One region of the Streptomyces sp. 4N124 genome, then DNA from elsewhere that is predicted to be linked to it. Evidence: riboswitches for the same ligand, from Rfam matches in the RefSeq annotation. Region 1 holds a riboswitch; the other holds the start of a gene.
What was found. A riboswitch is a leader RNA that binds a small molecule or an ion and turns the genes downstream of it on or off. The one in region 1 is predicted to bind glycine.
Positions count from the first base shown of each region.

Region 2: linked by a shared signal. The riboswitch ahead of gcvT (glycine cleavage system aminomethyltransferase GcvT) and the one ahead of gcvP (aminomethyl-transferring glycine dehydrogenase) in region 1 are both predicted to bind glycine.

Region 1 covers NZ_JBQQBS010000007.1:9,120-13,531, forward strand. The annotation lists gene ACTWQO_RS08955 (DNA polymerase IV) at 2-1,468, shown strand; gene ACTWQO_RS08960 (PRC-barrel domain-containing protein) at 1,390-1,761, opposite strand; glycine riboswitch at 1,875-1,970, shown strand; gene gcvP (aminomethyl-transferring glycine dehydrogenase) at 2,146-4,412, shown strand, end outside.
Region 2 covers NZ_JBQQBS010000006.1:17,396-21,807, reverse strand. The annotation lists gene ACTWQO_RS07795 (enhanced serine sensitivity protein SseB) at 1-475, opposite strand, end outside; gene ACTWQO_RS07790 (AAA family ATPase) at 555-1,259, opposite strand; glycine riboswitch at 1,455-1,554, shown strand; glycine riboswitch at 1,555-1,662, shown strand; gene gcvT (glycine cleavage system aminomethyltransferase GcvT) at 1,700-2,818, shown strand; gene gcvH (glycine cleavage system protein GcvH) at 2,918-3,295, shown strand; gene glyA (serine hydroxymethyltransferase) at 3,310-4,412, shown strand, end outside.

The DNA of each region.
Region 1 (4,412 bases):
TGTGAGAACCGCGCCCACGATCCTGCATCTCGACATGGATGCCTTCTTCGCCTCGGCGGAGCAGGCATCCAAGCCGAGCTTGCGCGGGAAGCCCGTCATCGTGGGCGGGCTCGGGCTCCGGGGTGTGGTGGCGACATGTTCCTACGAGGCGCGTGTCTTCGGGGTTCACTCGGCGATGCCGATGGCGCAGGCCCGGAGGCTCGCGCCGAACGCCGCGTATCTCGTGCCGAGGTTCGGGTTCTACCGGTCGATCAGTGAGCAGGTGATGGGGCTGCTGGGGGATCTGTCGCCGCTGGTGGAGCCGCTGAGCCTGGACGAGGCGTTCGTCGATCTGGAGGCCGGTGGGGCGGCCTGGGACGAGGCGTCCGCGCGGCTGGCCGGGGTGAAGCTGCGGGCCGACATACGGGCCGTCACCGGGCTCACCGGGTCGGTCGGACTCGCCGCCTCCAAGATGCTCGCGAAGATCGCCTCGGAGCAGGCCAAGCCCGACGGTCTGGTGGTGATCGAGCCGGGGAGCGAGCGGGCGCTGCTCGGGCCCATGTCGGTGCGGACGCTGCCGGGGGTCGGACCGGCGACGGGCGACCATCTGCGGCGGGCCGGGATCACCACGGTCGACGAGATCGCCGAAGCGGGCGAGGACGAGCTCGTACGACTGCTGGGCAACGCTCATGGACACGCGCTGTACGCCATGGCGCTGGCGCGCGACGACCGGCCCGTGGTGGCCGAGCGGGAGACCAAGTCGGTGTCGGTCGAGGACACCTATGACGTGGACATTCACGACCGGGTCCGGGTCGGTCTGGAGGTGCAGCGGCTCGCCGACCGGTGTGTGCGGCGGCTGCGCGGGGCCGGGCTGTCCGGGCGGACCATCGTGCTGAAGGTGCGGCGGTACGACTTCTCCACGCTGACTCGGTCGGAGACCCTGCGCGGGCCCACGGACGACCCCGGGGTGGTGCGGGAGGCCGCGGCCCGGCTGCTGGAGTCCGTGGACACCACGGGCGGGGTGCGACTGCTGGGCGTGGGCGTCAGCGGGCTCGCCGACTACACGCAGGAGGACCTGTTCGCACAGGCGGCGGGGGAGCTGGCGGAGAGTGAAGTGGAGGAGCCTGTGCCCGGCGAACCGGCCGAGGTGCAGCCGACGCCCGTGGAGCGGCGGTGGCCGGCGGGGCATGACGTACGACATGGCGAGTACGGGCACGGATGGGTGCAGGGCAGTGGGCTCGGGCGGGTCACCGTGCGGTTTGAGACGCCCGACTCCGAGCCCGGGAGGGTCCGGACCTTCCGGGTCGACGATCCCGAGCTGGTGCCGGCGGATCCGTTGCCGCTGGTGCCGCGAAGACCCGACGCGCCGGAAGAGTCTGAGGTGCCGGAGGAGCCCGCGGTGCCTCCGGTTCAGGTGTCGTCCGTGCCGGCCAGCTTGCCGAAGTCGCGGTCCGGGAGCGAGGGCGGTGGGGCGACGTCGAGGCCGTAGTGGTGGTAGAGCTGGAGTTCCTGCTCCGGTGAGAGGTGGCGGCCGACGCCGAAGTCGGGGGCGTCCTTGATCAGGGCGCGGTCGAAGGGCACATGCAGGGCCCCCTCTATCAGCTCGCTGGGCTCCAGTGGGACGAAGGCGTCCCTGCTGAACAGGCCGGTGCGTATGGCGGCCCACTCCGGCACTCCGGTGGCGTCGTCGAGGTAGACCTCGTCGATGGTGCCGATCTTGGTGCCACTGCGGTCGAACGCCTTGCGGCCGATCAGGTTGCGCGGATCGATGTCGGTCTGCACGGGCCCTCCAATTGGTCGCAACTCATCCGTAAGCACTACAAAAGAGCAGATTCACCAAGGTGGCCACTCGAAGGTTGCGGCGTTGACCTCGCTGGTACTCTGGCAGCGGCTGCTGACCCCGTGCGGGAGAGTCCTCCGGACACCACCGGAGGCGCCGAAGGAGCAAATCCTCCCCGGAATCTCTCAGGCTCACGTACCGCACGGACGAGGTCACTCTGGAAAGCAGGGCGGGTGTCGACGGCTTCCGCTCTCACCGACGGTGAAAGCCGGGTGCCCTTGGGCGTCCGGTGAAGCTCTCAGGTTGAGATGACAGAGGGGGAGGCCGTCCGGGCACCCGCGCCGTGGTGTCCCTCAAAGGTCGTGTCAGACCAGGAGGCCTCCGCAATGACCGCCCATCGCATTCCGCTCTCCGAGCTCGAACAGGGAATCCCCTTCGAGCAGCGCCACATCGGGCCCGACCAGGAGGCGCGGGCCAAGATGCTCGCGCAGGTCGGCTACGGCTCCCTCGACGAGCTGACCGCCGCCGCGGTGCCGGATGTGATCAAGAACGCCGACGACCTGGAGTTGCCGGGCGCGCGCACCGAGGCCGAGGTGCTGGCCGAGCTGCGCACGCTGGCCGACCGCAACCAGGTGCTCGGCTCCATGATCGGGCTCGGGTACTACGGGACCTTCACGCCGCCTGTCATCCTGCGCAACGTCATGGAGAACCCGGCCTGGTACACGGCCTACACGCCGTACCAGCCGGAGATCTCCCAGGGGCGGCTAGAGGCGCTGCTCAACTTCCAGACCATGGTCGCCGACCTCACCGGGCTGCCGACCTCCGGTGCCTCGCTGCTCGACGAAGGCACGGCCGCCGCCGAGGCGATGGCGCTCTCCCGGCGGATGGGCAAGAACAAGAAGGGCCTGTTCCTGGTCGACGCGGACGCGCTGCCGCAGACCATCGCCGTGATCGAGACGCGGGCCGAGCCGACCGGCGTCGAGGTTGTCGTCGCCGACCTCAGCGAGGGCATCCCGGCCGAGCTCGCCGAGCGTGAGATCAACGGCGTGCTGATCCAGTACCCGGGCGCCTCCGGTGCCGTACGCGACATCAAGCCGGTCATCGACCAGGCGCACGGGCTGGGCGCGCTTGTCACCGTCGCCGCCGATCTGCTCGCGCTGACGCTGCTGAAGTCGCCGGGTGAGCTGGGTGCCGACATCGCGGTCGGTACGACGCAGCGGTTCGGTGTGCCGATGGGCTTCGGCGGGCCGCACGCCGGCTACATGGCCGTACACGAGAAGTTCGCGCGCAGCCTGCCCGGACGGCTGGTGGGCGTGTCCGTCGACGCGGACGGGCACAAGGCGTACCGGCTCGCGCTGCAGACGCGTGAGCAGCACATCCGCCGAGAGAAGGCGACCAGCAACATCTGCACCGCTCAGGTGCTGCTTGCCGTGATGGCCGGAATGTACGCCGTCTACCACGGGCCCGAGGGGCTGAAGGGCATCGCTCGCCGGACGCACCGGTATGCGTCGATCCTCGCCGAGGGGCTGCGGAGTGGTGGTGCCGAGGTCGTCCACGGCGCTTACTTCGACACCGTCACCGTCCGGGTTCCGGGGCGGGCTGCCGAGGTCGTCGCGGCCGCGCGTGAGAACGGCGTCAACCTGCGGCTGGTGGACGCCGACCTCGTGTCGATCGCCTGCGACGAGACCACGAATCGGGCCCAAGTGGGCGCCGTATGGACCGCGTTCGGGGTCGAGGCCGACATCGAGGCGCTGGACGCCGCTGCGGCGGACTCGCTGCCGGACGTGCTGCTGCGCGCCGACGAGTACCTGACCCACCCCGTCTTCCACCAGCACCGTTCCGAGACCGCGATGCTGCGCTATCTGCGCCGGCTCGCCGACCGGGACTACGCGCTGGACCGCGGCATGATTCCGCTGGGCTCCTGCACCATGAAGCTCAACGCCACGACCGAGATGGAGCCGGTCACCTGGCCCGAGTTCGGGCAGCTGCACCCCTTCGCGCCCGCCGAGCAGGCGCAGGGCTACCTCACGCTCATCCGTGAGCTGGAGGAGCGGCTCGCCGAGGTCACCGGGTACGACAAGGTGTCGCTGCAGCCCAACGCCGGTTCGCAGGGCGAGTTCGCCGGGCTGCTCGCCGTACGCGGGTATCACCGGGCCAACGGCGACGAGCAGCGGACCGTGTGCCTCATTCCGTCCTCGGCGCACGGGACCAACGCCGCCAGTGCCGTCATGGCCGGGATGAAGGTCGTCGTCGTGAAGACCGCCGAGGACGGCGAGATCGACGTGGCGGATCTGCGGGCGAAGATCGAGCAGTACCGCGACGAGCTCTCGGTGCTGATGATCACGTACCCGTCGACGCATGGTGTGTTCGAGGAGCATGTCGCCGACATCTGCGCGCAGGTGCATGAGGCGGGTGGCCAGGTGTACGTCGACGGCGCCAACCTCAACGCCCTGGTGGGGCTTGCCAAGCCGGGGCACTTCGGCGGTGACGTCTCGCATCTGAATCTGCACAAGACCTTCTGCATTCCGCACGGTGGTGGCGGCCCGGGCGTCGGGCCCGTCGGTGTGCGTGCGCACCTGGCGCCGTATCTGCCGAACCACCCGCTGCAGCCTGCCGCCGGTCCGGAGACGGGTGTCGGGCCGATCTCGGCCGC
Region 2 (4,412 bases), on a different contig from region 1:
CGTAGAGCTTGACCCGGCCGCCGGTGGTGAGGCCGTCCAGGGGGGTGCGGCCCACCCGGCAGAGTTCGGCGACGGCGGGCGGCGGGAGGGGTATGCCGACCACGCCGTCGGGGTTGACCGCGATGCCGACCTGCGGGGGCAGGCCGCGGGCGAACTCCACCGCGGGGGCGATCGTGTACGACATGTGGGAGCCGGCGACCTGGCGGAACTGTTCCTCGGAGCTGAACACCGGGACGTAGGCCTGGCCGCCGAGTTCGAGTGTGGGCAGGTCGAGCGGGACGCTGTCCGGGCCGCCGCCATTCGGGAGCGGGACCCAGACGAAGCTGCGGCCGAGGACTTCGATGACCCTGCCGCCGGCCCCCGGGACGTTGAGGGAGGCCGAGAGCACCTCCTCCAGCTCGTTGCCGGGCCAGCCCCCGTGGGGGTGGGGGTGTGCCTGTGCCGGGAAGTCCGGGAAGTCCCCTGGGAAGTCCATCTGCTGTCAACCGCCTGCCGAGATCACTGCTGTGACTCAAAGGCTAGCGGGTGGAATACCGGGTTCAGCCCGTGAAGCCTCAGCCCGTGAAGCCGATCCGGCGCAGCACGTCCGCCGCGTCGCGGTCGAGCAGGACCGCGGAGCCGCAGCCGTCGGGCAGATCACCGCGCTCCACGGAGCGGATCAGCCGGGCGGCCGCCGTGCGGTGGCGCAGGAAGGCGTAGCGGGAGACACCGCGGCCGCGTTCGCGCTGGCCCTCCAGGGCGGTGCCGGGCGCGACGTCGAGCAGCAGGAGGTGCAGGGTGCCGCCGCGGCGGCGGGCCTCGCGGGACAGCCAGCGGCGCACCCAGGACTGCGTACCGCAGTCGTGGACGACGACTCCGGTGCCGGTGCGCAGGGCGCGGCGCAGTCCGGTGTAGTGCGCGAGGCGGACCAGGGGGCGGTAGACCGCGTACGGCAGGAAGCGGGGCGCGTGGGTGTCCCAGCGGTCGCGGGTGTCCTGGGAGTCGATCCGGATGCCCTTCACCGTGCGCGCCATCAGCGTGGACTTTCCGCTTCCGGGCAGGCCGGTGATCACGACGAGGTCCTTGGGGCCGAAGAGCAGTGCGTGCGGGCTGCGGCCGGCCCGGTCGCGCAGATCCCGGACGACGGGCGCCCGGTGCGCGCCGCAGGCCTCCCTGGCCGGAGCCGTGGGCTGCTCGGGCAGCGCGAGGGCCGAGCTGGTGGCGTACGCCGTGATCCTGTTCACCGTGATCGTCCTCCCCATGGGGTCGGGAGTTCCCATCCCCGTCGAGTGTAAAGAGAAGGTAATACGCGGCCCTCCCGATTACGTCCGCTTCCCGCAACAAGCCTGCTACAGGCCACTGTGCCCGACGGTGACCCCTGCGCGGCCCCTGCGGACGGCCGCCTTGAAAAGGTCCCCCTGCCGCGGTCGGCGGATGCGTGCAATGATGTGCGCGCCAACTGCATACCGGCCGCTTGAATCCGCGCGGGAGAGTTCCCAGCACCGCTGTCGCTGGGGCGCCGAAGGAGCAAGTCCCTCCCTTGAATCTCTCAGGCCCCGTTACCGCGCGGGCGAGGCACATCTGAAAAGCGGGCCGCTGCCGCAGTGGCTCCACCCAAGGTGCAAACCGTGATCTTCACCGGTCACGGCGAACCTCTCAGGTTCCGATGACAGATGGGGAGGAACTTTCCTCGCCTGTCATGCCTTTGGGAGCAGATCCGATGAGCAGTACGCCTCTCCGTCACACCGCGCTCGATGCCCTGCATCGTTCGCTGGGCGCGACGATGACCGACTTCGCCGGCTGGGACATGCCCCTGCGCTATGGCTCCGAGCGCGAGGAGCACCTCGCCGTACGCACCCGGGCCGGGCTCTTCGACCTCTCACACATGGGCGAGATCACGGTGACCGGCCCCCAGGCCGCAGCACTCCTGGACTACGCCCTCGTCGGCAACATCAGTGCCGTCAAACCCGGCCGCGCCCGCTACACCATGATCTGCCGCGAGGACGGCGGCATCCTCGACGACCTGATCGTCTACCGGCTGGCCGAGACCGAGTACCTGGTCGTGGCGAACGCCGGTAATGCGCAGATTGTTCTGGACGCGCTGATCGAGCGCTCCGAGTCGTACGACGCCGAGGTGCGCGACGACCGCGACGCCTACGCCCTCATCGCCGTCCAGGGCCCCGAGTCCCCCGGCATCCTGAAGTCGCTCACCGACGCCGACCTCGACGGACTGAAGTACTACGCCGGCCTGCCCGGCACCGTCGCCGGCGTCCCCGCTCTCATCACACGCACCGGCTACACCGGCGAGGACGGCTTCGAGCTGTTCGTGAAGCCGGAGCACGCGGTCGAGCTGTGGCAGGCGCTGACCAAGGCGGGCGAGGGCGCCGGCCTGGTCCCGTGCGGCCTCTCCTGCCGGGACACCCTGCGCCTGGAGGCGGGCATGCCGCTGTACGGGCATGAGCTGTCGACCGCGCTGACGCCCTTCGACGCCGGGCTCGGCCGGGTGGTGAAGTTCGAGAAGGAGGGCGACTTCGTCGGGCACGCGGCGCTGACCGAGGCTGCCGCCCGGGCCCAGTCGAACCCTCCGCGCGTCCTCGTCGGGCTCGTCGCCGAGGGCCGCCGGGTGCCGCGCGCCGGGTACGCCGTCGTCGCCGGCGGCGAGGTGATCGGCGAGGTCACCTCCGGCGCCCCCTCCCCCACCCTGGGCAAGCCGATCGCGATGGCCTACGTCGACGCCGCACACGCGGCACCCGGCACGGCCGGGGTCGGTGTGGACATCCGCGGCAGCCACGAGCCGTACGAGGTCGTGGCGCTGCCGTTCTACAAGCGCCAGAAGTAGACACTGGGCTGTGATGCCGGGCACATCCTCCCTGCTCACAACCGTCTTCCGTAGTCCCCCATTCACCAGCACTCCCCCGCGTACAGGAGAATTCAGGCCATGAGCAACCCCCAGCAGCTGCGCTACAGCAAGGAGCACGAGTGGCTGTCGGCCGCCGAGGACGGCGTCGCGACAGTCGGCATCACGGAGCACGCGGCCAACGCGCTCGGCGATGTCGTCTTCGTCGACCTCCCCACGGTCGGCGACACCGTGACCGCGGGCGAGACCTGCGGCGAGCTGGAGTCGACCAAGTCGGTCAGCGACCTGTACTCCCCGGTCAGCGGCGAGATCACCGAGGTCAACGAGGACGTGGTCAACGACCCGTCGCTGGTGAACTCCGCCCCCTTCGAAGGCGGTTGGCTCTTCAAGGTACGTGTCGCCCAGGACCCGTCCGACCTGCTCTCCGCCGACGAGTACACCGCCTTTTCCGCCGGCTGAGGAGTCGCACCAGCATGTCTGTCCTCAACACCCCCCTGCACGAACTGGACCCGGACGTCGCCGCCGCCGTCGACGCCGAACTGCACCGCCAGCAGTCCACGCTCGAGATGATCGCCTCGGAGAACTTCGCGCCGGTCGCGGTCATGGAGGCGCAGGGCTCCGTCCTGACCAACAAGTACGCCGAGGGCTACCCGGGCCGCCGCTACTACGGCGGCTGCGAGCACGTCGACGTGGTCGAGCAGATCGCGATCGACCGCGTCAAGGACCTGTTCGGCGCCGAACATGCGAATGTCCAACCGCACTCGGGCGCCCAGGCCAACGCTGCGGCGATGTTCGCGCTGCTCAAGCCCGGCGACACGATCATGGGCCTGAACCTCGCGCACGGCGGGCACCTGACCCACGGCATGAAGATCAACTTCTCCGGCAAGCTGTACGACGTGGTCGCCTACCACGTGGACGACTCCGGTGTCGTCGACATGGCCGAGGTCGAGCGGCTGGCCAAGGAGTCCAAGCCGAAGCTGATCGTGGCGGGCTGGTCGGCCTACCCGCGGCAGCTGGACTTCGCCGCGTTCCGCCGGATCGCGGACGAGGTCGGCGCGTATCTGATGGTCGACATGGCGCACTTCGCCGGTCTGGTGGCAGCCGGGCTGCACCCCAACCCCGTCCCGCACGCGCACGTGGTCACCACGACCACCCACAAGACGCTGGGCGGCCCGCGCGGCGGAGTGATCCTTTCCACCGCCGAGTTGGCGAAGAAGATCAACTCGGCGGTGTTCCCCGGTCAGCAGGGCGGGCCCCTGGAGCATGTGATCGCCGCCAAGGCGGTCGCCTTCAAGGTCGCCGCCTCGGAGGACTTCAAGGAGCGGCAGCGCCGTACTCTGGACGGTGCCCGCATCCTCGCCGAGCGTCTGGTGCGGGAGGACGTGAAGGCGGAGGGCGTCGACGTGCTCTCCGGCGGCACGGACGTGCACCTGGTCCTGGTCGACCTGCGCAACTCCGCGCTGGACGGCCAACAGGCCGAGGACCGCCTCCACGAGGTCGGTATCACGGTCAACCGCAACGCGATCCCAAACGACCCGCGTCCGCCGATGGTGACCTCGGGCCTCCGCATCGGCAC